Regions from separate parts of the Desulfosporosinus sp. genome, predicted to be linked through region 1. Evidence: predicted binding sites of a transcription regulator. Region 1 holds the regulator's gene; the other holds the start of a gene.
The links. The regulator LexA, encoded in region 1, represses DNA repair genes until DNA is damaged. The targets are predictions, from matches to a motif close to CNAACANNTGTTNG.
Positions count from the first base shown of each region.

Region 2: recA (recombinase RecA) is a predicted target of LexA. The motif match lies at 9,681-9,694, and genes of this name have one in related genera.

Region 1 covers NZ_JABZFS010000013.1:62,926-78,675, forward strand. The annotation lists gene HGJ98_RS02310 (GGDEF domain-containing protein) at 86-763, opposite strand; gene HGJ98_RS02315 (hypothetical protein) at 996-1,673, opposite strand; gene HGJ98_RS02320 (PLP-dependent aminotransferase family protein) at 1,899-3,410, opposite strand; gene HGJ98_RS02325 (AzlC family ABC transporter permease) at 3,527-4,249, shown strand; gene HGJ98_RS02330 (AzlD domain-containing protein) at 4,242-4,559, shown strand; gene HGJ98_RS02335 (hypothetical protein) at 4,698-4,859, opposite strand; gene HGJ98_RS02340 (YdiU family protein) at 5,234-6,709, opposite strand; gene HGJ98_RS02345 (hypothetical protein) at 6,969-7,223, opposite strand; gene HGJ98_RS02350 (D-alanyl-D-alanine carboxypeptidase family protein) at 7,285-8,277, opposite strand; gene HGJ98_RS02355 (M23 family metallopeptidase) at 8,369-9,163, opposite strand; gene lexA (transcriptional repressor LexA) at 9,278-9,892, shown strand; gene HGJ98_RS02365 (D-alanine--D-alanine ligase family protein) at 10,081-11,181, opposite strand; gene lepB (signal peptidase I) at 11,322-11,867, opposite strand; gene HGJ98_RS02375 (methionine gamma-lyase family protein) at 11,934-13,199, opposite strand; gene hflX (GTPase HflX) at 13,376-14,989, opposite strand; gene HGJ98_RS02385 (AAA family ATPase) at 15,045-15,750, opposite strand, start outside.
Region 2 covers NZ_JABZFS010000065.1:45,220-60,969, forward strand. The annotation lists gene guaB (IMP dehydrogenase) at 1-1,064, opposite strand, end outside; gene HGJ98_RS14615 (HD domain-containing protein) at 1,205-1,705, shown strand; gene HGJ98_RS14620 (translation initiation factor 2) at 1,845-2,102, opposite strand; gene HGJ98_RS14625 (PHP domain-containing protein) at 2,205-3,044, opposite strand; gene HGJ98_RS14630 (dipeptidase) at 3,079-4,032, opposite strand; gene HGJ98_RS14635 (stage V sporulation protein S) at 4,144-4,404, opposite strand; gene HGJ98_RS14640 (TIGR00282 family metallophosphoesterase) at 4,516-5,301, opposite strand; gene HGJ98_RS14645 (hypothetical protein) at 5,447-6,076, opposite strand; gene rny (ribonuclease Y) at 6,189-7,736, opposite strand; gene HGJ98_RS14655 (regulatory protein RecX) at 8,079-8,609, opposite strand; gene recA (recombinase RecA) at 8,587-9,627, opposite strand; gene HGJ98_RS14665 (DEAD/DEAH box helicase) at 9,904-11,520, opposite strand; gene HGJ98_RS14670 (competence/damage-inducible protein A) at 11,538-12,788, opposite strand; gene HGJ98_RS14675 (AAA family ATPase) at 12,994-14,463, opposite strand; gene HGJ98_RS14680 (hypothetical protein) at 14,484-15,008, opposite strand; gene pgsA (CDP-diacylglycerol--glycerol-3-phosphate 3-phosphatidyltransferase) at 15,345-15,750, opposite strand, start outside.

The sequences.
Region 1 (15,750 bases):
TATATTTCGACAAGAAAATTATATAACTAACTATAAATACGTGTCAATAACTAATTAGTTATCTTCCTTCAATTTGTCGTAAGGATTAGCACAAAATAGTACAATTCTTACCACTTTGTTTAGCCCTTAAGAGTGCTTGGTCGGAAGCCACAATAAGATCATGAATAGTCTCGCCATCTTCCGGATAACTTGAAACCCCTAAGGAAATCGTAATTTGTGGGTATGAGCCGTTATCAAGCTCACTAATTTTGGAACGGATCGTTTCGGCCATCTTCCAAGAGTTCGCTTTATTGCAGTCCCTTAAAAGTAAAACTATTTCTTCTCCACCATATCTGTATACTCGATCGGTTGTACGAACACTAGCCTGAATTGCTTGTCCAACTTTAACCAATACGCTATCTCCAACATCGTGACCAAACCTATTATTAAAATCTCGAAAATTGTCAATATCAATAAATATTAATGCGTATGAACCATTATGTTCCAAGTTTTTTATATCCTCATCAAAAGCTCTTCGATTAAGTACTCCGGTTAGATTATCGGTCTTAAGCTTCACTCTTAGTTGCTTATTTATTTTAGTGAGTTTATCGAGTCTCCGAGAGAACAGTTCCGCTACTAAGAAATTTATTAATCCGAAAACTATACCTAGTACCAAGCATTTAGCCACGAAATTGTTAAAGAAGGGTACCACCATGAAGTGCGTAAGTGCTGAATGCATAATTGAGATAATAACCATAGCAAAAAACAACCAAACTCTGATCATAATTCCAACTCCCTTTATCCAGTCTTTAAGACCCTACTTCTTGTAAGTGGGGGGCCTTAGTAAACTTCGTGGAGTAGAGTAACGTACCTCAGCGCAATAGTATTCGTTACAGGCTGGGCTTTCGGTGAAACCTCCACATCAACTACAAATGGTACCACTGACTAAATAAAAAGTATACAGTTATTTATAGATCGAACCAAGCGTTTTTGCTTCGTAATAAGTAAACAATAACCTATAATCGTAATTGAAAAGGAAACTTCTTTCTAAATGAATCATTGTGCCGATACTTGATGAAGTCTTCCGAATTTATCACAAATTCTCTCTCTTCTTCGCTGTCTAAGTGTTTTATAATTACTTTCATTCCTGTTTGTATCCGTTCAATTGGAAGATCTCGGCCTCTTACAGAAAAACCCAATTCATGACTATTATCTTCATAGAGTCTACTACCACCCGAACTATAACCAGCGCCCATAGAATCTACAACATTTATACTTATGTGATCCTCAAAATACCCATTGTATTTTTCAGACTCATTATATTCTGTCGAGTCATTGATGTGGTGTGTGAACTCACATTTGCCAAAAAGGGCCGTCGTATAGCTTTTATTGTCTATTTCATAAGGGCTGCTATATAAATACATTATTCTCCAATATGGCATTACCAACGATTTCGGAAGCGCTGAAAGCAATTTATATTTGAACTTTTCAGTTTCATTAGTATCAAGAATGGGTGCTTTACGTTCAAAGTTATAAAGCACCAAACTGTTCAGATGAATACTTACATCATCAAATTCAACTGTTTTGTTAATTTTCGCTTCTTTACCTACTACGGAATGCTTAGTTATAAAATATAAGGTGAATCCGAGCCATATTACAAACAATACCGTTAAAACACTGATTACTCTTTTCAATTAATTCATCCTTCCTCCAAGTCTTATCGGTCTGGTTACTTTGGTTCTTATATGCTGACCTAATCATCTCATAATTGTTCTGCAGAATATGGGGAAACCTGTATCTCTTTATTGGAAAAAGGTCCCCTACTTTTTATAGTAAGAGACCTCACTGTTATACAACCTCTTGATACCTTAGACTACCCATCATGCTGGCAATGAACAAACAGTCTGGTTAGTGGTTAGTTAAATAATCGGCCATATGGAACAGGATTGTTCATCGCTATCTATAGTCTTTTTTGATATTTGTATCAAGGTTTTAGACAAACGCTGTACACTTTCTAGCAAAACTGCTTCATTGTGAGTCGTAAAACAAAGGCGAAACTCTTTGTCATGAGTGGGTACTGTATGGAAAGCTTCACCAGGCACAAAGGAAATTCGGTTCTTTGCAGCTTCTTGTAGGAGCCGCTGGGAAGTGACTGCTTGTTTTAATTTACACCAAAAGAAAAAACCTCCCTGGGGTAAGTTAAACTCAATTTGGTGTGCACATAAACGCTGGAGAGCTTTTGCCATTGTATCTCGGCGTTTTTTATATTCCCTACGCACCGTGGTCAAATGTTGAGGAAGCATCCCTTCGTTTAAGAACATGGTCACAAGCCATTGGGCTATGTTATTTGAATGTAGATCAACGAATTGTTTTTCAAGGGCAAGCCGATTAATTAAAATCGGCGGACCTACAAGATAGCCTGTACGTAAACCAGGGAAGAGAATTTTAGAGAACGTCCCCAGATAAACCACTCCCCCGTAGGAATCTAAAGCTTTAAGAGCCTGCGGGGGCTGTTCGGCATAACACAAATCGCTATAGGGATCATCTTCTACAATAACCAGTCGATGACGTTTGGCAAGTTTAATCAAATCCTGGCGATCATGTTCTGATAAAACTCTGCCGGTGGGGTTTTGATAAGTAGGTATCATATATAATAATTTTGGCCGGTAGCGTATGAGAAAGTCCTCCAACAGCTCCAGAGATAATTTTTCAGAGTAAGGCAGGCTTAATACCCTAGCACCTGCAGCCTGAAAAACTTGAATAGCTCCGATAAACGTCGGTGCTTCCATCACAACATAGTCGCCAGGCTCTAGTATTACTTTGCTTAATAAATATAAGCCTTGTTGAGATCCTGTAAGAGTGAGTATGTTCTCCGTCGAAGTGGGTATGCCCTTCTCGCTTAACATTACGGCGATTGCTTTTCTCAACGGAGTATAACCTTCTGTAGGAATATGTCCAAAATGGGCAGGGTCAGTCTTGCCAATATTGCGGTTAAACAGCTCTGTAAAGGTTTCCATAGGATAAAGGGCCGGATCAGGCATACCTGCTGCCAGAGATATAGTTCCTGGCGCAGGAGTCGAAACGAGATCCCTTAAGATTGATGTTATGGGATTTTGGGGATAGGCAGTAAACAGTTGAGGCCAGGGAACTTCGGATAATGACTCAACTTCACGTGCTTGCGCTACATATGTACCGCTGCCCACTTTTGTCCATACCAACCCCTGCTGTTCTAAGTGGCGATATGCATTGATAGCCGTAGTGCGGCTTACAGCGAATAGTTCAGCTAATTCCCGCTCAGGGGGAAGTTTCGTACCCGGCTGCAGGATTTGTCTTCTAATTTTATCAGCAATGAGTATGGCAATTTGCATATAGAGAGGTTGCTTATCCGAGGAATCCAGTTCCGAGCTATTTAAATGTTTGGATATGTCCATTTGGCATTTCTCCTTAATTAATATCCAATTATGATTATATATTGGTAATTGGATATTTACAATGTTTTGCCAACTAGTTAAGATTGAGAAAACATAAAGAGATAGGTGGAAGGATTATGCAGCTATCAAATCTGCTCTCAGGTAAAAACGAACTAGCGGAAGAGGTATGGATTGCACTCCGTGAGTGCACTCCTGTCGTCCTAGGGGTAGTGCCCTTTGGTATCACCTGCGGGATAATGGGGCTTACAGCACAAATGTCGGGCTTAGAAACTATTTTAATGTCAATCTTTGTTTTTGCCGGTGCGGCCCAATTCATTGGCATTACCATGCTGGGGGCAGGCATTACGGGTTGGGGAATTATTATCCTGACTACTTTACTGGTAAACTTGCGCCACTTGATTATGGGGTCATCTTTAGCACCCTATATGACTAAACTACCCTTTTCCCTTCAAGCATTTCTGGCTTTCTTTCTGACCGATGAAGCCTATGCTCTGACCATTAGCCGAATTTACAAAGCTAAATACAGTATGCTCTATCAGTTGACCGTAAGTACTACTCTTTATCTGGTTTGGGTTCTGGCTACTGTAGCCGGGGTGGTCTTAGGCAGTTACATATCAGACCCTCTAACTTGGGGACTCGATTTCGCCATGCCGGCCACGTTTCTGGTACTTCTGATACCGTTATTGGTAGACCGCAAGAGTTTAATTGTATTCGGTATGGCTGCAGTAGTCTCTGTATTAGCTGCCCTATATTTACCCGGTAAATGGTACATTATTATCGCCTGTTTAATAGCCAGTTTAATGGGGGGATTATTAGAAGGTGGTAGTAACCATGCGTAGTGAAGCTATTTATATTATTATGGGAATGGCCTTAGTAACATACTTTACCAGGATCGGTGCTCTAGTTTTATTTCGGTTTACGGGGGTACCAACCTGGTTAAACAGATGGCTTAAATATGTACCGGTTGCAATATTGACTGCCTTAATTGTACCGTCATTACTCCTGCCACAGGGATATTTAGATATTAGTTTACAAAACCATTACCTGATCGCGGGTATAGCTGCTGCTATTGTGGCTTACAAAAGCCGTAATATTATTGCTACTTTGGGCATCGGAATGTCAATTATGTTTATCTTGAACGTATTATAGATAATTACTAACTTTAAATACCCTGACACTACGAAAGCGACCTTATTGGTCGCTTTTACGCAAAAAAACGCCACTTTTCTCACGAAAAATGGTGTTTGTAATCTAAATAGCGTATGAACAAAGTTCTTGTTTGATCCGCTATACTTCAATTGATTTCGATAAGGATCCGCGTTTGTGTCCGAAGGTTACGAGGAACTTTTTATAGACTTGATAACATGAAGTTACTATAAATTTAACACTTGCAATTGCTAATAGAACCAACAGGACTATTAAAAACCAAGTAAAAATTGTTTCAGCCATTATTTATTCCCCCTTCAATATTAAATTATTGTATACTCTTTTCCTATTTTAATTATAGCAGAACGAATTCGTAAAAGATAGTGATAGTTCACACATTCTCAAAGTCTTACTCTTTTGACTAGTTTAAATTTTTTAATTATTGTGTCAACGTTAAGAATCAATGATCTTTACATAGTTAAATGCTTGCCTCCGAGCAAAAGAGGCAAGCATTTTATCTTATCTTACTTAGCAGAAAGTATAACTTCGTTGCATACTGCGAGAAGGCTAATACGTGCGAAGACAGTGTCTTCGTCTGTAGCATAAGTGCAACCAACGGTTTCGCTTTCGCTAAGGCTCGGCGAAGCCAGGTTTTCTTTAAATGCTTTTATGTGAGATCAGGTACCACAAAAAGTACGGTAAGGTTGAGTTAAGAGCTCAGGTAATGCAGAGTAATCCTCTTGTTCTGGGGAATGTGCGTAGGGGCTTGAGAGAACCTTGAGAAGCTTCTCCATGACGCTGTAGTCTCCATGTTTCACTGCCGAATCTAAGGCTGCCTCGACCCGATGGTTACGAGGGATTATCGCCGGATTGCTGTTTCGCATCAGCTGATGGGAAGAGGCTTGCGGTTCCTGCTGCCTGCCTAGTCTCGCGTGCCATAGCTCAAGCCACTGAGAAAATTCTTTAGTGCCAAATAGAGCAGTATCCTCCAACCTATCAAACGTTAAAGCCCTAAACGTATTGGTATAGTCAGCACGATATTTCTTCATCATACTGAGCAGATCTTCAATGAGAGATTCATCCTTTGACTCTTCATTAAATAATCCCAATTTCCTTCTCATTCCTGTCAGCCAATTACAGTTATACAACTCAGTGAAGTTTGATATCGCTTCCTGAGCAATCTTGACAGCTTGTTCCTCATTGACATGGAGTAGGGGTAACAGAGTTTCGGCAAACCGTGCAAGATTCCACCCAGCTATACTTGGTTGATTGCCATAAGCATAACGACCTTGAACGTCTATTGAACTGAAGACAGTAGCCGGATCATAGATATCCATAAAGGCGCAAGGACCATAGTCTATGGTTTCTCCGCTAAGTACCATATTATCGGTGTTCATCACCCCATGAATAAAACCAACTATCTGCCAATTAGCAATCAGTCCTGCTTGACGTTTGATTACTTCCTTAAGCAGGGAAAGATAGGGGTTCTCTACATCGTCAACCTCAGGAAAGTGTCGTTGCAAGGTATAATCCGCAAGGGCCCGGAGGTCTTCAACGCTGCCCCAATTTGCAACATATTGAAAGGTACCGACCCGGAGATGACTGGCCGCTACGCGGGTCAGAATTGCACCAGGCAGGGCTGTCTCCCTGAATACAGACTCCCCGGTTGTCACGACTGCTAAGCTGCGGGTGGTTGCTATACCAAGTGCATGCATTGCTTCGCTGATAATGTATTCGCGGAGCATCGGTCCAAGTGCCGCTCGGCCATCTCCTCCACGAGAATATGGCGTTCGGCCTGAACCTTTGAGCTGAATATCAACCCGCTCACCCTGAGGAGTGATCTGCTCACCAAGCAACAAAGCTCGTCCGTCCCCTAACATGGCGAAATGTCCAAATTGATGACCGGCATAAGCTTGAGCAAGAGGAGACGAGCCTTCTGGAACCTGGTTACCGGCTAGCACCGCTACCCCGTCTTTGCTACCCAGCTCCTGGAGGTTCAAACCAAGGGTTAATGCCAAAGGCTCGTTGAGAATGATCAACTTTGGGGACTGGACAGCAGTTGGTTTGAGACTAGTGAACATCAGTTTTGGCAGACGAGCATAACTATTGTCTAAGTTCCATCCGGTTGCATTTATTTCATTTTCTTTAGTCATGGTATCTCCTTTTCTTCTTTAGTTCTCAAACACCATATAGGTCAACATTTTTGGGATATGTACTTTATTCGGATATGATTCTCCATTACATTGTAACCCTTTTTAGTGTCTACCTCTTCAATTATATTATACCGTTACATATACATAGGAAATGAAATGAATTATTCAGGAACATAGGAAAAGCCAGTCTTAAACTGGCTTTCAAACGATTCTTCGAGCTTTTCCTCTTTAAAATCAACGGGTGTGTGAAATGATTAAGTCAACGGACTGAATTGCCCTTTGTTTTAATCTTATAGCTCGTGTTAGGTCCTTTATGCGGGTGATCCGTTGTTTTATCCTCGGTATTTAATAGGACATCGTCAATCTCAATTTCTGCATAGTCCCCCTCGGGGGTTTTAATACACTGGCAACAATCATCACATTGTTTCGTCGGATCTAAATCACAAACATCACAATCACCGCATTCAGTACATACACGATCCTCTAAAATACAGGAATCTCCAAGGTTATTCAAATTTCAAATCCTCCATTAAACTTCTGTGATCAAGTAAATAAATAAGTCCTATGAATACTAGCTAAAACAATCCCGGACTCAAAATTAAGGATCTTGGATCTTTAGCTAGCCCTTTCAGAGCAGCTTTTGGACGCTGCTCAGCCCAGGTCTCATCGAGTAATAAAATAGTATCTTCGTAGCGTTGCTTGCTTCCCAATAAGACCAGCAATAAGTCTCCGTCTGGTCGTGAGACATAAGTTACCAGACATTGTCCTGCTTCTGTCGTAGTTCCCGTTTTTAAACCTTTGTCTCCAGGATAAACCTCAAGGAGTCGATTTGTATTTTGTAAATAGGCATTATGTAATATCCCTTCCGCGTCAGTCCATTGGACATGAGCGCTGACCTCTTGAACAAATCCCATGAGTTCCTCATTCTCGATAAATTGAAGGGCAATTTTACTCAGATCATTGGCTGTAGTGTATTGGCCTGGTTCGGGCATTCCATGCGGGGTTGTAAAGTGAGTATTTTGACACCCAAGAGTAGCCGCATATTCGTTCATTCTCTGAGCAAAGGCTGGAATTGACCCACTGATTTTCACCGCCAAAGCTGCAGCTGCATCGTTAGAACTATTAACATAAAGGGCAGTTAATAAGTTTTGCACGGATATTTGGTCACCTGGTCTGAGTCCTAGTCGAGAGCCTTCAACATTTACTTCCGTTCCGACTTTTATGATATCCGTCGTTTTTAATACATCAATTGCTATAAGCCCAGTGATTAGTTTTAACGTACTGGCAGGGGCTCGTTGGGTATCTGGGTTATGGGATTTCAAAATTTGATTTGTCTCAGGATTAATAAGGACATAGCTCAAGTCTTGCGTTGAAAGATTTGTTTTAATTGAATTTGACTTCGGTATATCTTGTTTTGTCTCAGCGATTGCTGGTTTGATCACTGGGTTGAGGTTTGCTGTACTTAGATAATGAACTGACACTAATAAAATAAAAATGGTTAGAATGGATATCGTCATTCTCTTAAGTTTAGATTTAACTCTCGAATATCGCTGTTTAGGTTGTTTCACAATAACCCCTCTTTTTGTAACTATAAACAACGACATTATAACTAATTTAGGGAATAGAGGCAAGCTTAATGAATCTCTAAGCAGAACATGGCTATTTTCCTTCCTCCCAAATTTGCCATACTACCAAAAAAGGATAGGGATTAATCCATTGCCCGTTAGGGAGTTCAATACCAAGATGAAGATGATCGGGTGTCGTTAAAGCATCTCCTGTATGTCCCATCCCTCCAATTAGCTCCCCCGCTTCTATTCGATTCCCTTTACAAAGTTCCGGGGAAATATATTGGAGGTGTGCGTAATAATAGTAATTCCCATCGTCTCCGCGTACACCCACACGTTCTCCTCCCAGACGATTCCAACCAAGCTGTTCGATTATCCCCCCGCAAATATTGACGACGGGCGTACCTTCTTTTCCAAATACATCCGTACCTTCATGTCTGCGTGCTCCTCCTTCTCGATCAGCACCAAAACTATCTTCGAACCAATACTTTCCGATGACCGGAAAATGATATAGATTTGGTTGGAAATAGGAATACTGCTTAAGAATTTCACGATGTCTTCCCACAAGCTTAACTGTTTCCTCCCGGAGTACACCCCACTTTAGATCTGAGAAAGGAACATTAGCATTAAGTTGGTCAACTAGGGGTTGGGCCTCTCTTTGTGGAATTGTCGAACGTATTGCTAACAAGTCCTCATAGGAGATAAACGAAGATCTGTTTTTTTCTTCTAGACATTGTTTAACTAGTGTTGGAGGTATTGAACTGAAATACGGATAAATATCTGGAGATATGTTCGGTGGACGATGGATTACCTGCCAAGAAACTATCCCTATAATAATCAGAATGCACAACTGTGTAAATCCTCGAAATAAGTTAAAGGGAAATTTCATAGTTTCCTCCTACTCTACATTTATAGGTTTATGGTTTTGCTTTTAACGAACATTTGTTTGCACATTTTCGAGAAGAATGGTACAATATTCCTTAATAGATGGGGGTGTTTTTTTATGTACCCGGATTTATCTCAGCGACAAACAAAGATTTTGGAATTTATTAAGGATCAAATACGAAAAAAAGGATATCCACCTGCCGTTCGGGAGATAGGGGAAGCTGTTGGCCTGCTATCTAGCTCTACGGTGCATGGCCACCTCCAGACTTTGGAGGAAAAAGGATATATCCGACGTGATCCTACCAAGCCAAGGGCAATCGAGATTCTGGATAGTTCTAGTGAAGTACTCCATATTCAGAACGTAGTGCAAGTCCCAATTGTAGGACATGTTACAGCCGGCCAGCCTATTACAGCTATCGAAAACATCGAAGGTACCTTTCCTCTCTCGGCTGATTTTGTTCGCCAGGACAACATGTTCATGCTTCGTGTGCAAGGAGAGAGCATGATTGAAGCAGGAATTTTAGATGGGGATTACATTATCGTCCGTCAACAGAATCAGGCTCGCAATGGCGAAATTGTTGTGGCCTTAATTGGTGATGAGGCTACAGTAAAACGCTTCTATAAAGAAAGAACGCTCATTCGACTCCAACCGGAGAATTCTGCAATGGAGCCGATCTACTCTCAAGATGTTTCAATCTTAGGAAAAGTTGTTGGTGTTTTCCGTTCTCTCTAAGATATAAGGCACTTATAACAAGATATGCTCTAGACAAAAAAGTTAACCTTATTACCTTTATATTTCTTCAAAAAAATAGTCTATGTTCTTCTTTTGTTTGCTCAGACTGTCGTTACCTTATGTTTTCTAAGTAATTAAAAAGCCGGTTCTCCTTTTTGAGGAAAACCGGCTTTTATCTTTGCTTTAAGTTAGATTGAGATTTTGCTGATTTGCTTGTCCTTGAACCGTTCCAGGCCTAAAGAGATTAGACGGTCAATCAATTCAGGATAGGGTATTCCAGTAGCCTCCCAAAGCTTAGGATACATTGAAATTTCCGTAAAACCTGGTAAGGTATTTATCTCATTAACAAATATTTCACGTTTAGACGTTACAAAAAAATCAACTCGACTTAATCCGTTAGCTTCAACTGCACGAAAGGCTTCAATAGCCATGCTTTGTAATTCTTTAATCACTGAGTCCTCTAAGGCAGCTGGAATCAACAGACTGGATCCAATGTTTGAATATTTTGCTTCATAAGTATAAAACTCTTGCGCAGGTAAAACTTCCCCTGGAATCGACGCTATAGGCGCATCATTTCCCAGGACTGAGACTTCTATTTCTTGACCAATGATGGTCTCTTCTATGACGATTTTGCGATCAAAGATAGCTGCGGTCTTCAGGGCTTCCATCAACTCTTCACGATCATGAGCTTTAGAAATACCCACACTAGATCCTAAATTGGCAGGTTTTACGAAGCATGGATAACCTATCGTTTCTTCAATCTCGTTCAGACATTGTTCCGGACCATTGAGGAATTCAGATCGCAAAAGAGTAACATAGCGGGCTAAGGGCAGATTCTTTTCCAGAAAAACCGCTTTCATACGATCTTTATCCATACCAAGAGAGGATCCTAATACCCCTGAACCTACATAGGGAACATTAGCCATTTCAAGTAAACCCTGAAGAGTTCCATCTTCTCCAAAAGGACCGTGAAGGACCGGAAAAATAAGGTCAAACTTCCCTTGATCTGGGAGGGTATGCCCATTTAAAGACATAAAACGTGGGTTGGTTGGATCAATAACCAGATTAACCTGAATGGACTCATTTGGTTCAGGAAATCCATCCTTTAAAAGAGTTTCTGGTAAGACACCCCAAAACCATTGGCCTTGTTTACTAATACCGATGGTTTCAACCTTGTAACGGTTTCGGTCGATTGCTTTGTATATTGACCGTGCAGAATTTAATGAAACCTCATGCTCACCTGAGCGACCGCCAAAAAGAAGAACGACGTTTAGTTTGTGATCATCCACAATACTCCACCCTCTCAATAAGTAGTTAGATAGTAAAGTAAACCAGTATGTGCTCACTGTCCCATAAATTTTAAACTAGCCTCTCGGGATAAAGGTGCAACTTATAAAAGTATATGCGTAAAAACGAAAAAAGCTCCCACCTAACGGGCAAGAGCTCCTATTTGATCTATTGGCCAATATCGAAAAAGAGTTCTTCCAGTAATATTTTCGACGGGTAGAAATCCCCATTCTCTAGAGTCCGCACTGTTGTTGCGATTATCTCCCATAACAAAGACCGAATTGTTGGGAACCACTATTGGACCGAAATCCTTCATTGATGTTTCAAATAAATAGGGTTCATAAAGAGGTTGATCGTTAACATAGGTTTTCTTATTTCGTATTTCAACTTTATCCCCTGCTAAACCCACGACTCGCTTAATATAGTCATCCGTGGCATGAGCACTTGGCGGTGGATGAAAAACAATAATATCTCCAGGACTAATATGATCGAACCGTTTAAAGAAAAACTTGTCCACTATGACTCGGTCCTCGAGCTGAATGGTTGGAAGCATGGAACCCGTTGGGATTTTACGTGCTTCAATAACATAGGTGCGCAAAACCCAAGAAAGAGCAAAGGCAATGAGGACAATTTCTACGAGTTCTATCAAAAAACGTGCTGAACTTTTTGGTTTCTCAGATTCTTCCATATAAGCACCTCTTTTCCCCTTACATAGTAACACAGATCTACGGATGTTTAAATGGTTTAAACCTCTCTAGCGCAGCAGCCCTTGTTCCCACATAGTTAGGGCTGCTAAGATATTCCCCATTTGAACATAGGTGTAGGATATACCACCTTGCTGATAAACAATATACGGTTCACGAAGAGGTCCGTCAGCGGAAAATTCGCTGGTGGATCCTTGGATAAACGTTCCGCCAGCCATAATGATTTTATCTTCATATCCCGGCATTTCCGACGGGATAGGTAAAACATGAGAATCAATGGGTGATCCTTTTTGAAGACCTTGGCAGAAAGCAATCATTTTTTCTTGAGATCCAAGTTTGACTGCTTGAATGAGATCTGTTCTCGGGGCTTCCGGTTCCGGATGGACTTCAAACCCTAAAGCTCGCCAAAAGGCGGCAGAAAAGACTGCCCCTTTAATAGATTCGGAAACGGTTAAAGGGCTGAAGAATAAACCTTGATAAAATAAACGCTGCCACTCTAAAGTTGCTCCCATGTGCCCGCCAACCCCTGGTGCCGTTAGGCGCTGGGCACTAAGCTCCACTAAATCTGAGCGCCCGGCTACATATCCACCCGTTGGGGCTAGACTTCCTCCCAGATTTTTAATGAGGGAACCTGCCATTAAATCCACACCGATATCACCTGGTTCCTGAGCTTCGACCAGTTCTCCATAGCAATTATCAACAAAAATAATCAGTTGAGGATAGTTTGATCTGATAAAATCCACTAATTCCTTCAACTGAGCGATCATAAGTGCATTTCTCCAAGCATATCCCCGGGAACGTTGAACCATCAGCAGGCGAGTTTTATCCGTTATGGACTTTTGGATAAGATCAAACTGTAGTTTACCCATAGAGTCCAAAGGAACAGTATCATATAATACCCCAAAGTCCATGAGACTCCCTTGCCCTTTTCCCCTTAGTCCAATCACTTCTTCCAAGGTATCATAGGGTTTTCCGCTCACAGAGATAACATGATCTCCCGGGCGTAGAACTCCGAATAAAGCTGCTGCAATAGCATGTGTGCCTGATACAAACTGACCTCGGACAAGGGCTGCTTCTGTCCCTAAGATACGAGCCACTATGCCATCCAGAACCTCACGTCCTGAATCACCTAAGCCATAGCCGGTTGTTCCCTGTAAATGATAGCTTGCGACTCGTTCCTCTTGAAAGGCCTTCAAAACTTTTTCATGGTTTTGTCGTGCTATTTCTTGTAATCCAGGTAATTGACTAAAGAGTGCTTCTTCTGCTTTAGAAACTGCATCGTTAATCAATGTCGGCCATTTCTGATTCGAATACAAAAAAACTTCCTCCTAATATATAAACTAGTATAAAACTTGGTTATACCCACGCCGCCGCGCGCGAAGACACTGTCTTCGCACGTATTAACTCTTCTTGCAGACACTGTCTTCGTACTTAATTAGCATTCTTGCAGCCACACGATGGCGCCAGCCTTAGATGCACAAGGTTCCTAAAACTACCTGGTTAGCAAAGAACTAATATGTTGCCATACCGGCCTCAGAGAGTCTCCACGGGTAAGAGATATCTTGATGGGATAAGGAAGGTACCCTGCCAGCTCATTTAGATTATCGTCATCATCAACCTTATCGACTTTATTGAGCAACGTGATCATAGGTTTATCCGCACATCCCAACTGGTTTAGAACCTCCTTAACCGTTTCAGCGTGTTGGAGTGCTTGGGGATGACTGGCATCGACAACATGAATCAAACCATCCGCTTGTTGAACTTCTTCTAAGGTCGCAATAAAGGCTCGAAGAAGTTGAGTGGGCAATTTACGAATAAACCCAACTGTATCGCTTAGCAGGATTTCTAGAGTAGAGTCAATTTTAATACTACGAACAATCGGATCTAAGGTAGCAAATAACTTGTTTTCACCGGCTGGTAAGTCTGATCTGCTGCCGGCTCTCTCCATAGCAAGTTTCATAAAGGTTGTTTTCCCAGTATTAGTATACCCTACTAAAGCAATGATCGGCAGTCCACTTCTGGTTCTTTGTCGGCGCTGTACATCACGGTGCTGTAAGACGAGCTTTAATTCTTTCTCAAGGGAATTTATACGGTCTCGCATTCTTCTTCGATCAAGCTCCAATTTTGTTTCGCCAGGTCCCCGGGAGCCAACTCCCGCACCTAAACGAGAGAGAGCTTGTCCCTGTCCGGTCAAATAAGGCAGGAGATGCTTAAGCTGTGCTAATTCGACTTGCAGTTTACCCTCTCGAGACTGAGCACGCTGGGCAAAGATGTCCAAGATTAATCCCGTACGATCGAGAACTTTTAATCCGGTTTCCATCTCTAATGTTCGCAACTGGGTTGGAGATAGTTCATCATCACAGATTAGAACATTAGCTTCCGTCTCCTGTAGACGGTGAACCAATTCTTCAAGTTTTCCGCTGCCAAAATAGCTGCGTGTTTGACCATAGCGACGTAACTGGACCAACTGACCGACCACATTGACTCCGGCGGTACGAGCCAGTTCCCGCAGTTCTAATAAATCTTCATTCGTTTCTTGTTCACTTTCTTCCAGAGCAATTAAGAAAGCACGTTCTTTCCCTTGCGCGGTCACAGTTTTAAGCTTTCTAGGTGAACTTTCTTCAAGATTAGAAAGACCCTCAAGATAATCAAAGGTATCCCAATTTTGGGGACTTAGGTCAACTATATAGGGATCCCTTTCCATTCTCCGATAGGCAATTTGAATACCCGTGAGCGCCCCATCGTGAACTCCGACAGACGACATACTCTCCAGTTGTAAGGATGCCAAAGCACTATGATCCAAGGGGCTTAGTTGGTAGTTTCCATTAGGATGAGTATGAATGCACCTGAGGTGTTTTCCGATCGACCTACCCTTAATTGGTGGAAGAGCTACTGTCGCATGACGCCCTACTGCAGCTGCCAATAGGATCCCGTTCCGAGAAACATAAATGGCAATTTCTCGATTCCAAAGCTGAGTAAGGCGTATAAGCTCTTTAAGGATATCAGGATGAATTAGTTCAGAACGCTCAGTCTTAATCTCAGAAAGATGTTTTAGTTCTTGTACCTGACTTGCCCGAATTCCAGACAAGTCTCCCGAAATGTCCATGTTCATAGATTACCTCGAATTCAAAGATTTTAATGGCTACATGGGGCAGTAATTCTTACAGGTTTTCCAAGTTAATATCAGCGGGCAAAATCTGAATGAGCTCTTCACGACTTGAGCTAGGCTTTTGGAATAGACGCACTGCTTGTTTTCGCACGGTTTTCTCCACTAGGTTTCGTACAAGTCTTGCATTTCCGGCATAACGATGGGAACTAAGTAAAATTTGAAGATGAAAACGAAGGGCATCCTCAGCTTCTACAGTTAACTCATATTGTCGTGACTTGAACATTGATTTTCCGATGGCTAGCAATTCATCAAGTGTGTAATCCGGAAAATCAATATGTATTGGAAAGCGGGATCTAAGTCCTGGATTGGTTTGCATAAACCAGTCCATTTCTTGACTATACCCTGCTAAGATTAGCACAAGATTATCCTTATTGTCCTCCATGGCTTTTACTAAGGCATCAATGGCTTCCTTGCCGAAATCCTTCTCTCCTCCTCGGGCTAAGGAATAGGCTTCATCTATAAATAGGACTCCACCCAAAGCTTTTTTTACTTGCTCCCGAGTCTTTTGAGCAGTATGTCCGATATATTCACCGACAAGATCTGCACGCTCGCATTCAATAATATGTCCTTTTTGAAGAACTCCCATTTCTTTAAACAGTCGCCCGACCAAGCGTGCCACTGTTGTCTTGCCCGTCCCGGGATTCCCTTTGAAAATCATATGGAGAACAAGGGGTTCCGCTATTAGTTTTTCATGTGTT
Region 2 (15,750 bases), on a different contig from region 1:
GCTCCAGCTGCTATAGCCTTTACGATATCACCCGAAAACTTAATCCCTCCATCGGCAATCACCGGAATTCCATATTTTTCTGCTTCTTCAGCACAATCCATTACCGCCGTGATTTGAGGAACCCCTATCCCTGCTACAACTCGCGTAGTACAAATAGATCCCGGTCCAATTCCTACCTTAATGCCATCAGCACCCGCTTCGATCAGGTCACGTGTTGCTTCTGCTGTTGCAACATTACCTGCAATGACCTGAGTCTCTGGAAAGCGGTCTTTTAAGACTCTAACCATCTCGATAACCCCTTTGGAGTGTCCATGTGCAGTATCAAGGACAATAACGTCAACACGGGCTTTAACCAATGCTTCTGCACGTTGTAATGTATCTGAAGTAACCCCAACAGCAGCCCCTACTACCAAACGTCCGCTTTCATCACGAGCTGAATTAGGATATTGACGTGCTTTTTCAATATCTTTAATAGTGATAAGGCCTTTAAGCATACCATCAGAATCTACGATGGGCAGCTTTTCGATCTTATGTTGACCTAGTATTTCTTGAGCGTGGTCAAGGGTTGTTCCTATAGGAGCTGTTATCAAATTGGTCTTTGTCATAACTTCCGAGATTAGACGATCAAAATTTTTCTCAAAACGCAAATCCCTATTTGTCAATATGCCGACCAGTTTTCCCTCAACCGTAATTGGAACTCCTGAGATACGGTAACGTTCCATCAGTTTTAGGGCTTGCATAATAGTGTCAGTAGGATTTAAAAAGATAGGATCCGTGATAACGCCATGTTCTGAGCGCTTAACTTTATCAACTTCTAAAGCTTGTTGCTTAATGCTCATATTTTTATGAATAATCCCTATTCCGCCCTCCCGAGCAATGGAGATAGCCATCCGGGAATCAGTCACTGTGTCCATACCAGCACTCATAAGGGGAATATTAAGTTTAATCTTTTTCGTTAAATAAGTGCTGACATCCACATCCCGGGGTAATACCTCGGATTTAGCCGGAACAATGAGAACATCATCAAAGGTTAGTGCCGCTTCATTGATTATACGATTGGACATGATTAGCTCCCTTCCCAATAGTTTTCTAATTAGTATATCAGAAATATGATAAAAAAAACATGTTGCATGCTAAATAATCATTCTCCCGGCTTGTAAAAAACAATTTCTCTAATTATGATAAGGAAGAGGGGGGGCAGAACATGTTCTACCGTGTACATCAATTCCTTCGAGCTATCTTTCCTCACGTTGATCCTTCTGAGATCAATTGGGCGTTGAATCATTTATCCCCTGAGGCTTCTGAACTTTTTCTTCAGCAATCCCTGCCAGAACAACGACATTCTATCGATGTGGCAAAGACAATTATAAAAACAAAAGTCCCGTTAGCGTTTGATGATTTTCAAAATCTGATGACTGCTGCACTTCTTCATGATTGTGGAAAGTCCTTCATATCCCTCCGAATCTGGCAACGGGTGTATATTGTCCTTGTCCATAAAATGCCTCAATTGTTATGGCCTTACTTCAAAAGGGGGCACTCAATTTTTGCTGTTTCCTTGAAAATTGATGCAAGTCATGCTTTATGGGGTGGGTCTTTAGCTGAAAAAGCAGGATTAAATCCCATGGTATGTCTCTTGATCCGCGAACATCATACTCCTACTACGGATTTGGGCCGTATCTTAGAACAAGCGGATAATATAAATTAGGGGCAATTCATGAATTGCCCCTACTATCTTTGCTGCTTAAGCACTCTGCTCAGGGAAAAATAGATTTCTATACAAATATAGTACCAAATACTGGAATGCAGGTCTAATATAAGGAAGCATGAGTCACCCATTGGATGACTCATGCTTTTTGGACGGATGATTCCATTTTGTCTTGTAGTTCCACGATTTCCCTGTTCTTAGAAAATATCCATTTTGCAAAACGCTTGTTATCTCGTTGTAAGCGAACGTTTTCCTTTTCGAGACTACGAACTAACGCTACCTTTTCTCGTTCAACCTTCTCTAATAAATTCATGAGTACTCGACGGCTTACTCTTAAATGTTCGACACGTTGCTCTAATTCTCCAACACGAGCCCTAAGTAACTTTATTTCGTCCATTGAATTCAATCATTACGCCCCCTCGGCTCTATCAATAATAATAGTCTATGCCGGGAAAACGCATTTTAAACCCAAAAAAAGAAAAACTCCAAACCTTCTTAGTTAATTGGACTTTGCTAATTCCTTGATTTCCTGAAGAACCCTGAGTGACACCCCCCAGCGTCCAAGCTCCACTCCAGGTTTACAGGCTTCTCCATGAAAGTCCGAACCTCCTGTCATGAGTAAATTATAGTGCTCAGCAAGAGCCTTGTATCTAGTTACATCCTGAGCTTTGTGTTCTGAATGTAATACTTCGATCCCTTTAAGACCCGCTTCGACCCAGGCGGGAATCCCTTCCTCAAGGCGTTGCATCCCAGGATGGGCAAGCACCGGTACACCCTTCGCTTTTCGGATTAGCTCAATCCCTTCTTCGGGAGTTAATTTAAAGCGTGGAACATAAGCCGGCGCACCAACGCCTAGGTAACGCTCAAAACCTTCCTGAATGTCTCGAATATAACCCTTTTCCATTAGTGCTTGAGCTATATGCGGACGACCGATGGAATCTCCTTGAGCATATTTTCGAATAGCTTCCTCAGAAATGTCAACCTCTTGGTTTCTCAAACGTTCTAGGATTTTCAGCATTCGTCGTTGACGAGCCTCCCCTAAGTTTCTTAATTTATCCTTAAGATAGTTAGATGAGCTATCAAGCTCGTAGCCAAGGATATGTACCTCTTTTCCTAACCAATCAGTACTGAGCTCGATTCCTTTTAGGAGTTGTAGTTTGTAGTGGGCGGCAGCTTCCTCGGCCTCATTCCATCCCTTAATTGTGTCGTGGTCTGTAATTCCTAAGCCTTTTAAGCCCAACTCTGCTGCTAAACGAACAAGTTCCGCTGGGGACAATGATCCGTCGGAGGCAGTCGTATGACAATGTAAGTCTACTTCATATAAAGCTACTACCTGCACGTTATAACCTCATTTCTACTGTTATCTACGTCATCTATTTTAGCACGTCCGAGAGTAAACGCATAAAATTACCCCCTGCAATCAATTCAACTTCTTTAACAGAAAACCCAGCTTTTGATAAATCGTCCATTAGATAGGAATACTCCCCAACATGTTCCAGTCCCCCAGGGACTTCACTTATTCCGTCAAAATCTGAACCTAAACCCACCGTCTCCACTCCGGCTATTTCAGCAATATGACAAATATGACGAACAACATCTTCCCGCGTTGCAGGGCCGGATTCTTTTAAAAACTGTGGATAAAAGTTGACCCCTACAACCCCTTTATGCTTCGCTAAAGTACGCAGTTGTTCATCCGATAAATTTCTTGGATGATTACACAAAGCCTTAGCACAAGAATGAGTTGCTGCGACAGGAGCCTTTGATAAATCTAAGACGTGCCAAAACCCTTCTTCATTAAGATGTGACACATCAATAAGCATTCCTAGTGTATTCATACGCAGAACAACCTCTTGCCCTAAATTGGTTAACCTACTTCGGGTATCTGCCTCGCCGACACCATCAGCCAATGCATTCCGTTGATTCCAAGTAAGGCCCAAAGCTCGCACTCCCAGTTGATAGATTATGTCTAACATGAAGAGGTTTTGACCTAGAATTTCTCCTCCCTCGACACTTAACAAGATACCTATACGTCCGGGGTCCGGGATCCGTTTAAGATCTTGCTTACCTATAACTAGAAATACTTGCTCTGGATGATCAGTCAGCAATCTAAGTGCTCCTTCAATTAGTTGTAAGCCCCGTGCTGTGGCCATAAATGGTTTATACTCTGCCTCGATATAAGCTGCTAGAAACTGAAGAGCTACTCCTGCCGACCTTGCGCGAGGCGTATCCCATTGCCCTCCTTCTGTGGGATCTTGCAATGTCCTTTCACCATTCACAAAATGAATTAAACTATCACAATGTCCGTCAATAATATAGGGATATTTCATAAGGTAAAAACCTCCTTTCTGATACATTTGGAAAATACTTGAAATTATAATAAACACCTGCCTACTCTAAGTATAGAGCAGACAGGTGATTTATTATTGTATCAATAATTTTTAACGTGACTGAATTATTAATTTAATAGCTGTTCTTTCTTCTCCCTCAATCATTACATCAGTAAAGGCCGGAATGCAAACAAGATCCACTCCACTTGGAGCCACAAAACCACGAGCAATAGCGACTGCTTTTACAGCTTGGTTTAGAGCACCAGCTCCAATAGCTTGCAGCTCAGCACCGCCTTTTTCACGAAGTACCCCCGCTAAAGCTCCTGCAACCGCATTCGGGCTTGATTTTGCTGAGACTTTTAATACTTCCATAATACATCCTCCTGCTCGAATTCATTTACAAGTATTACCACAACTTAGAATATATGTATTCGAGAACGAGCAGACAAAATCCTCTATTTATAGGAAGAATTTTCAGATTTTTTAAGCGTCGGTTAATAATTGAATCGCTTCGATTTTTTGTGCTTTTCCTGTATCTTCATCAATATCTATAACGACAGCATTCATTTGAATTGGACCACCTGCTAACTCAAATTTCGCAGGGAGTTGAGTTAAAAAGCGATTGATGATTATTTCCTTTTTCACTCCCAAAACAGAGTCTCTTGGTCCAGTCATGCCCACATCCGTTATATATGCTGTACCCTGACTAAGCAAGCGAGCATCCGCTGTCTGAATATGTGTATGGGTGCCCAGAACTGCACTGACCTTCCCATCAAGAAACCAGCCCAAAGCAACTTTTTCCGAAGTAGCCTCGGCATGGAAATCTACAATTATAATGGGAGTTTCTTGTTTAAGCTGATTAATCCAGCGTATTGCTCCACTAAAGGGGTCCTCAAGAGGTGGTAAAAATACTCGTCCTGAAAGATTAAGCACGCCAATTTTTTTACCCATGGCACGTATAAATCCGTAACCCTGCCCTGGTGCTCCAACAGGGTAATTAGCAGGTCTAATAAGTCTTGGTTCACGATCAATAAAATTCATTATCTCTTTATTGTCCCAAACATGATTTCCCATTGTCATAAACTGAATTCCGTTATTATATAGTTCATCAGCAATATCTTTAGTTATTCCTTTTCCAGCAGCAGCATTTTCACCATTTGCGATGGTTACATCGATTTTGTGTTCTTCTTGTACAGATTTTAAAAACAGCTTAACTGCCTCTCTTCCCGGCTTCCCTACAATATCTCCAATAAAAAGTACGCGTAACAAATAAATAACTCCCTCCAATACCCGAACTAATTCATAGTTATAGGATACCAATATTTCGTTAAGATAATCAGAAAACTTACACTTCATAACCTTGATCTATAAGTAAACACCCACTTCAAGTGAGGTGTCATCTAGAATAGAGCAACTAGGTTTTAAAGACTAATACCTTATCATCTTCTCGCAAAGCAACAACATTCTTCTTCACATCGATGGTCTGAATGGAAGACAGCATTTGAGTTATCATTTCTTCCTGATAGATTTGTTCATCTTGGGGCAAATATATTTGATCATAGATCAAATGGTGTTTATAGGCTCCCTTTAAGAGTTCAACAATGAGTCCAACTTCTCGCTGACTCATACTATCAACATCACGGGTTATCGTAATCACACTAACGCCTTCTTCGCTCCGGCTGGCAATATCAAAAACTCGCATTCTTTGCCCTTCGAGTTGATGAAAAATCTCTAAAGCAGGTTTCAGGAGTTCATGGAGAGTGGTGTCATCTTGGGCTTGATTAACCATAAACTTAAACTTAAGCGCATGTTCCTCACGCCAATATTGAACCGATCCTACTTCCGTATATCTCGTCAAGATTGAGGTGAGTAAACCAACTCCATCTTGTAAACGCCCTCCATCTTTATATTGTAAATTACTTAACATTCCTGTTTTCAGCCCTCTCTGTCCGCTTTTAGCACCCACTTCAAGTATGTAGGTATTTCTGATCCATCGTTCTGAACCAGTTTCAAACAATGTCTTATCTTGCATAGTATTCGGCATTGGGCATCGAACTCCTGCTCAAACCTTCCAAAATTGAATTGGTCATTTATGGATAGCAAAAAAATCAGGCGACCCAATGGATCGCCTGATTTCAACATTTTACTATTAATAATTATTTCGCGAAGTCAACTGCCCGAGTCTCACGGATAACGACAACCTTGATTTGTCCTGGATACTCAAGTTCTTCTTCAATCCGCTTACTAATCTCACGGGCAACGCGAGGAGCGAGCACATCGTCAATTTTATCGGGTTTAACGATGATACGAACTTCCCGTCCAGCCTGAATAGCAAAACATTTTTCAACTCCTTCAAAACTCTCAGCAATTTCTTCGAGTTTTTGTAGGCGTTTAATATACGTTTCGAGAGTTTCTCTACGCGCCCCTGGTCGAGCCGCAGAAACCGCATCAGCCGCAGCAACAAGTACCGCAACAATGGTTTTAGGCTCTACATCGTTATGATGTGCTTCAATGGCATGGGTAACATCACTAGATTCCTTGTACTTTCTTGCCAAATCGACTCCGATTTGCACGTGAGTCCCTTCCATATCATGATCAACGGCCTTACCGATATCATGCAACAAACCTGCCCGTTTAGCAAGCTGGATATCTACACCTAACTCAGCAGCCATTAATCCTGCTAAATGAGATACTTCCGTTGAGTGTTTCAAGACATTTTGTCCATAACTGGTTCTGAATTTTAGTCGACCAAGCAAACGAATCAACTCGGGATGCAATCCATGCACACCAGTTTCAAAGGTCGCTTGTTCTCCTTCCTCCCGAATCTTTTGATCGACTTCTTTCTGAGCTTTTTCCACCATCTCTTCAATTCTTGCTGGGTGAATTCGTCCGTCAGCAATGAGTTTTTCTAAAGCAATACGCGCAACCTCGCGACGGATAGGATCAAAACCTGATAATATGACAGCTTCAGGAGTATCATCAATAATAAGATCAATCCCTGTCAGGGTTTCCAAAGTACGGATATTACGCCCCTCACGACCGATAATCCGTCCTTTCATTTCATCGCTTGGCAATGCAACAACAGATACAGTTGTTTCTGCTACATGATCCGCTGCGCATCGCTGTATCGCTAAGGCAATAATATTCTTTGCCCTTTTCTCCGCTTCTTCTTTGGCACGAGTCTCAATTTCCTTAATCAGAATTGCAGATTCATAACGAACGTCTTCTTCAACACGTTTAAGTAGCAATTGTTTGGCCTCTTCTGAGGTCATACCCGATAAACGTTCTAATTCAGCTTGCTCCTTGCCAACGATCTGATTCAACTCTTCTTTTAGATGTTCTACTTCGTTTTCTTTACGGTGCAAGTTTTCCTCTTTACGTTCCAATGACTCAATTTTACGATCTAAGCTCTCTTCTTTTTGAAGCAAGCGTCGTTCAAGCCGTTGGAGTTCATTACGCCGTTCCCGAGTTTCCTTTTCTACTTCATTGCGAATATGCATGACTTCTTCTTTAGCCGCAACTACAGATTCTCTTTTCTTGCTTTCAGCTGCAGAATGGGCATTCTCAACGATCCGTTTTGCTTCTTCTTCTGCTGATCCAATACTCTTTTCAGCTGTATTCTTGCGAAAAAGCCAACCTGCTAAGACACCTAGACCTAATCCCACTAATACGGAAATTAACCCGGTAATAACTAGTTCCATCATTACGTCTACACACCTCCTTTTTTTAAACTTTTAATCTTTTATTATTTTACATAAAAAAAACTGGTTCCAAAACCAGTCACTCTAAGCATAACCTTTAAAACAGGTTGTTTTCCCTGTTTCCTACAACTCTCGCTCGCTAGTCAAAAAACCCATATTTTAGCTAACTACAACGAAATCTATAAGAAAACCTTTAAAGGTTAAATCTTAACAGAGACAGGTCTCTGTTAAGATTTTAATATCATTTGCAACCAATGTCAAGCTTGTCCTAAATGAGTGAATTCTATACACTTAACTATGCCTCTTAAGTGAGCTTATTCAACTAAAGTGTACAACCATACCATTCTATTCGCCCTGGTTGTCCTGAATATGTGAAAGTACATTTCGTACCATATCCGAGGGATACCCACGTTGAATTAGCTTGCGAGCAATTTTTTGCTGAAGCCATAGTTCACGGGGTATCGTTTTCTTTGTCTTCTCAACGTCGATCTTATGCTCCCAACGCTTAGCTTCTTGTACCCACCAACGTTCTGCGAGGGTTAGGCATTGCTCGAACTCTTCATCACTTGAATAGTTTTGTCCTAAGGCTTGTTCGATTAATTCAGGTTCTAATCCACGATTATGCATATCTTGTTGAACCCGTCGCCGAGAGTAACGCTTAAGACGGCTTTTGGAATACATTACAGCAAGTTCTTGGTCATTAAGATAACCCCATTCCCGGAGTTTTTCCAACACAGCATTTATCTCCAAGCTTTCATACCCTTTTTCTTTAAGACGGGTCTCTAATTCATAATGGGTTAGAGCTCGACGGGATAAACAATCTAGCGCGACTTCCTTAGCGGTTCTGCGGGGTTTAGAACTCGTCAAGGGTACCATCTTCCTCAGCTGTTGTTGTGGCAGCTACAGGGACCAAGTTGGCACGGATTCGTTGTTCTACTTCAAATGCTACCTCTGGATGTTGCTTGAGGTATTCTTTAACATTTTCGCGCCCCTGCCCTAAGCGCTCTCCATTATAGGAATACCAAGCTCCCGATTTGGCGATGACCTCAAACTCTGTACCTATGTCGACAAGACTTCCTTCTCGTGAAATACCTTCTCCGTACATAATATCAAAATCAGCTATTTTAAACGGTGGCGCAACTTTATTCTTAACAACTTTGACCCGGGTTTTATTTCCCATAACATCCTGCCCTTGTTTAATGGCCTCTTGGCGACGTATCTCCATTCTAATTGAGGCGTAGAACTTCAAAGCACGCCCACCCGTGGTTGTCTCTGGATTACCAAACATAACCCCAATTTTTTCTCTAATTTGATTGATGAAAATTACACATGTATTGCTTTTACTGATGGATCCGGTCAACTTACGTAAGGCTTGAGACATTAGACGAGCATGCAAACCAACATGATTGTCTCCCATTTCCCCTTCTATCTCGGCTCGGGGAACTAAGGCTGCTACGGAGTCGACGACAACCACATCCACCGCGGCACTGCGCACAAGGGCTTCACAAATTTCCAGCCCTTGTTCTCCTGTATCCGGCTGTGCAACAAGCAAGTCATCGATATTAACCCCTAATGCTTTGGCATAAACAGGATCCAGGGCATGCTCTGCGTCGATAAAGGCCGCTGCTCCGCCCAATTTTTGAGCTTCAGCAATGATATGTAGTGCTACCGTTGTTTTTCCTGAAGATTCTGGTCCATAAATTTCGATGACCCGTCCCCTGGGCACCCCTCCAACCCCCAAGGCAAGGTCTATCGCCAAAGATCCCGTAGGGATGACATCAATCATCCTATCCGTGGAAGATTCCCCAAGTTTCATAATTGACCCTTTACCGAACTGCTTTTCAATCTGAGCAAGTGCGATATCAAGTGCTTTTAGCTTATTCGTTTCGGCCATTCTATTCCCTCCTCATCCTTGGTCATGACTCATCAAATAGTTCATTCTTCAGCAAAACATCTGTTCGGTTCTTATTATAGATGTACGCCTCAATACTTGTCAATTTGTTTATTATCTGCCGACAGCATAACAAATTATCTGACAATTTAGTAGATTAACAAAGAAATCGAGTAGGGGCAATTCATGAATTGCCCCTACAATGCCTTGTACTTAGAACTCTGTTATGTTCAAAAAGCTAACCCAGTTAGGATTAGCTTTGAACCGCTTATAAATCTATTAAAAGCCAGAGTTTTCACGTGCCTTTGCTGGTTCGACACTCACCTTGCGTCCTTTAATCATTGTTTGATGCATACAACTCTGAACTCTAGAAGCATATTTTTCAGGAATCTCAACAAACGTAAACTTATCATAAATATTTATCATTCCAATACTGTTTCCAGAAATTCCACTTTGATCTGCAATCCAACGGATAATATCCTGAGGACGGATTTGTTGAACTCTCCCGATATTGATAAAAAAGCGAACCATACCTGCTGCTGCTCCGGTGTTTCCAAAAAGACGTTCATCCGAATTTTTATCATCGAGTTCTTCGACATTCGCTCCCTCAATGGCATACTTCAAGGCCGCAGCTGCTACTTCTATGGAATCATATTCCTGAAGTAATTCTCCGACAATTGCTCGATAACTACCTAAGTGATTACTTTGCATTAGTTTAATGAGTTGGTTTTTAAGGTTTTCTGCTTGTCGCTCACTTATGTCGGCCAGGGACGGAAGCTCTTGTCGTCGGATTCTTGTTTTAATCAGATTTTCAATTAAGCGAAGTTGTCGGTATTCCTTTGGAGAAATCAAGGTTATAGCCTGCCCTTTACGACCAACACGCCCGGTTCGCCCGATCCGATGCACGTATGATACCGGATCCTGAGGGATATCGAAGTTAACAACATGGGTAACGTTATTAATATCCAAGCCTCGTGCCGCAACATCCGTGGCTACCAACAATTCAGATTTCCCATCTCTGAACCGTTTCATGACTCGGTCCCGTTGTTGCTGGCTTAAATCTCCATGTAAAGCATCAGCAAAATATCCCCGAGCTTCAAGGGCCACTACCAGCTCATCCACTCCACGTTTTGTACGACAAAAAATTATCCCTTGTCCGATATCCTCCATATCAATAATTCTGCCTAAAGCATCTACTTTTATACTTTCTCGAGTCTCATAGAAAACCTGTTCAATCAACGGAACAGTTAATTCATCCCGGCTGACCGTTACAGAGCGTGGAGAATTCATATAAGTCTGAGCTAATCTTCGAATTCCCGGGGGCATAGTTGCTGAGAAGAGCAAAACTTGCCGTCCCTCAGCAGGGACCTCCCTTAGCAAACTCTCGATGTCATCAATAAAGCCCATGTCCAGCATTTCGTCTGCTTCGTCGAGAACCACCGTTTTCACATGTTGTAAACGAAGTGTCCCTCGATTCAAATGGTCTAGTAATCGTCCAGGAGTACCAACCACGACTTGATATCCCATCCTTAAGGCTCTGATCTGCCGATCAATGGGCTGGCCCCCATAAATCGGCAGTGGTTTAACATGTTTATGCTTTCCAATTTTTGATATTTCTTCCGACACCTGGATTGCCAGTTCACGTGTAGGTGTAACTATAAGCGCCTGTACCGCTTGGAATTTAGAATTGACCTTTTCTGTAACTGGAATTCCAAATGCAGCTGTTTTACCAGTTCCTGTCTGAGCCTGACCGATTAGATCAACACCGTGAAGAGCAACCGGAATTGCTTCTCTTTGAATCGGTGAAGGCTCTTCAAACCCCATTTCCGATAGTGCTTGTAAGAGTGGTTTACTTAACTGTATATCTCCAAAGGTTTTTAAGCGTTCAACCATCACCTAGTTGTAATCTCCTTTCACTGTTTACATAGGAGGCGGAGGCGTACCTCATTGAGGGCAGCTTGAACGGTTAGCTGACGAACAGACTCCCGTTCACCGTAGAACTGAAATTTCTGGGCATGAACACCCTTAGATGTTGCAAAACCAATATAAACCAGTCCTACTGGCTTTTCATCACTACCTCCATCCGGCCCAGCTATTCCCGTGGTTGAGATAGCCAGATTTGATCCTGTCTTAGAACGAATTCCTTCTGCCATTTCCTTGGCAACCTCTTCACTCACTGCCCCAAAAGCTTTAAGGCTTTCTTCACTCACCCCCAGAATACCTCTTTTTAAGGAATTAGAATAACTCACAACTCCACCTAGATAGAACCTAGAACTCCCCGGTTCCTGTGTAAACGCAGCACCGAGAAGACCCCCAGTACAGGACTCAGCAGTTGAAATAGTCAGATTCTGACTATTTAGCGCTTGCCCGACAATGCCGACCATAGTTTCCTGATCACGACCAAATACCTTGTTTCCTAAGCGGCGACGAATTTCTTCTTCAACCTCGTCCAAAGCTTTCAAAGCCTCACCAGATGTTATTTTCGTACTTCTTGCTACTAAGCGAATGTGCATCTCAGCCCGTTTAGCTAGCAAAGCCAAGGTAAGGTTCGGAAGATCCATTAATTCATCGAGAACTTTCTCAAGGGCTGATTCTCCGATTCCAAAGACTTTTATAACTCGCTCATTCATCCGTTCGGCATTGGGTCCGACAATCCGTGCTAATTCCGGCCAGACATAATTATTGAACATGGGTTCCATTTCAAACGGAGGACCTGGCAATATGATAACGGTCTTACCGCCTTTTTCAATAATAGCACCTGGAGCTGTCCCTATAGGGTTAGGTAAAATTTTTGAGCCTTCAGGAAAAAAAGCCTGTTTCTCATTACTAGAAGGCATAGGAGCTTTTCGGCGGTCAAAGAACTGTTTAATCTGCTCTAAACTAACAGAATCCTTCTCCATCTTCAAATCCAAAACTTTAGCAACCAGTTCCTTCGTCAAATCATCTGCAGTAGGGCCTAATCCTCCCGTTGTAATCAGTAAATCAGACCGCTCTATTGCTTTGTGCAGAACCTGTTCTAAACGTTGGGAATTGTCCCCTACCGTTGTATGATAATCTACCTCAATGCCTAGAGACGACAGTTTTCCTGTCAAATAATGAGTACTCGTATTGAGGGTTTCTCCAAGTAATAACTCAGTCCCAGTTGAGACAATTTCAGCCTTCATATAGTTTATCACTCTCCTATAGTCAACGCAAATACGTAGTTTAATGTTCGATATTCGTAGTTTCTCACTACATACCGAACCTTAAACTACGATCTTGTTCATGATTAATTATTTCTGATCTAACTGGAAAATATCCTTCTTTTTCTAACAAACTATTAAATTGTAAGCCCCCCTATAGTAGATTAATACCATAGGAGGGCAACGTTTAGGCTACTGTTTTTAAATGTGACCGCAACATCTCACCACTGAGAGTCTCCTCTACTTCAAGAATCTGGGTAATTCCTAATAAGGATTGCCTATTTTCCTTAATAATCTTCATCGTTCGTTCTTCAAGTTCTGCTAAAATTTCTTTGGTCACTGGCTCGCGTTGCTCAGCATTCAAGCGAGAGACATCCGTTACTCCTAAAGGTGACATTCCTGCGAGAAGCATCGTTTCAACGAGGTTTAAGGCTTGTTCATAATCACCTGCAGCACCGGTACTTCTAGTGCCAAGTATCTGTTCTTCTGCAAGTGCTCCCGCTAGGGCTACCATAATCTGTTCTTCTAGCATTGCCTGTGTATAAAGATACAAATCATCCTTTGGGTAATGCCGAACGTATCCAAGAGCGTTTCCTCGTGAACGGATAGAAACCTGAGAAACCGAGTTCGGACGAACTGTCTCAGCAAGCATTGCATGTCCACTTTCATGGATAGCAATACGACGCAATTCTTCTTTCGTTGGCTTCCTGTCAAGTTTTTCCCCTAGCATCACTTTCTCGACGGCTTCATGTAGATGATGCTCACTAATCTCATTAGCCTCCTCACGCAAAGCTAGAATAGCTGCTTCATTTGTCACACTCTCTAAGTGAGCACCTGAAAACCCAAAGGTTTCATGGGCAATTTCCTCTAAGCGTACATTCTCTGCCAGGGGCTTATTTTTAGTGTGTATTTTTAGAATAGCTAAACGACCTTCTTTATCTGGAAGATCAACTTTAACTTGTCGATCAAATCGCCCTGGACGAAGTATGGCTGGATCTAAGGCTTCCGGGCGGTTGGTTGCTGCCATAACCAGAATGTGAGCGCCTTTATCTGCTTTCAGCCCATCCATTTCGATAAGTAGTTGATTTAACGTTTGATCATATTCATGGTGGGAAACATTACTTCCACGCTTCGCCCCCAAAATATCCATTTCATCAATAAAGATAATTGCACTCGTCTTCTTTTCCTTACGCACCATTTCTCGTGCTCTGCGAAACAAGCCTCGCACACGTTCAGCTCCCACACCGGCGTACATTTCTACAAATTCACTCCCTGATACCGAGAGGAAAGCTGAGTTTGTATATCTTGCTGCCGCTTTAGCTAATAAGGTTTTCCCAGTCCCTGTCGGACCAGACAATAGGATTCCCTTTAGCGGACGAATTCCTAAAGCTTTCATACGATCAGAATAGATCAGAAAGTCCAGAGCTTCCTGTAGTTCTTTTTTAGCAACACTCTGGCCTCCAATGTCCTCAAATTCAACCCCCGTGGTGCTTATGGCCACCCCATTACCGGTTTTTAAGATTTGACGGGATATAACAAATTTCCAAACCAAAAAGGCTGTTACAAGAAGTAAACCGACGGGGAATACGTTATATCCCAAAACTGCTAAAAAGGCGAAAACTCCTATACCTACACCTATCAATATGTCAATTTTCATACGCACGTTCCCCCTCTCATTTAGATATCACTCTTTTCAGTCGGTAAAAATTTGTTCTGTCCATTGCGTTCGATTACTTCAATCAGTTGGGCTTGTCCCTGATTAAGAATCACATAAATAGCATCGTTATCCATTTCTAATTCTAGTTGAACCCCTTCTTTTTCAGCCTGCAGTCTCACATTTTGAGCCATTTCTGTAAAATTTCCAAGTACTATACCTTCTTGTAAGGCAAATTGAATTTGGCCAAATAGTTTCTCAAGAGAGCCATTTCTTCGGTCCTGGAATCTAATGGGTGCATTATCTGATAATTCTTTAAGTGTTTGACTAGCTTGACGAAGGTTGGTCAGATTATCTGTCACCACAATCATCTCTTGCAGGCTATTGTTATTCACAACTTTAGCAGAAACGACACCTGGAATTTGCTGACTCTTACTCAAAATAGATACATCAACCCAGGTTTTCTGATAGACAACCTTGCCTCCTATTAACCCTCCAAAAATCAGAAAACCGACTAGACTGATCAGCAGTATTCGGCGATTTGTCATTACATCTTCCTCCATTTGCTACACTTCATGCTATACCGACATTATAGCACGTTGTATATCAGACAGAAAAAATAACTTATAGCCAAATAAGGAAAATTTAAGTAACCTTAGAAATCCAGAAAATTAACTGGTGACAGTTATACTTTCTACCCCGAAAATAAGTTTAAGTTAATGTCTTTTCATTCATCAGTGGTGTGGCGTATCGGCATGTACAAAAAATAAGTACCCTTCCCTAAGAGAAAGGCACCCATTTTCTAGTTTATTAACAACTAAAGTCGAAAGCCACGTATCCTTCTTTAGCGTTACAAGTTCATCTTAAGAGTTGAATTCGCTCAGTTACTTTCGTAATAATTTCCTTGATTTAATCAGATAATCAAAACCTGATATAACTGTGAAAAACAGGGCTATGTATAATAGTGGTTGACCAATGTATATACCAATCAGTGAAAGAGGCCAATCATTCAGTAGTATTGCAGAAATTGCAATGACTTGAGTGGTTGTTTTAATTTTACCAAGTTTACTAGCACTAATAACTACTCTATCTACTGCCGCAATGGCTCGTAGCCCCGTTACCGCAAACTCTCTGGCCAAGATAATCCAAGCAATCCATGCTGTCACTTCTCCAAGTTGTACTAAGGAGATGAGAGCAGCAGAGACTAAAAGTTTATCAGCTAAAGGGTCCATAAACTTGCCCAAGTTCGTAACTTGATTCCGCTTGCGAGCAATATAGCCATCCAAGCCA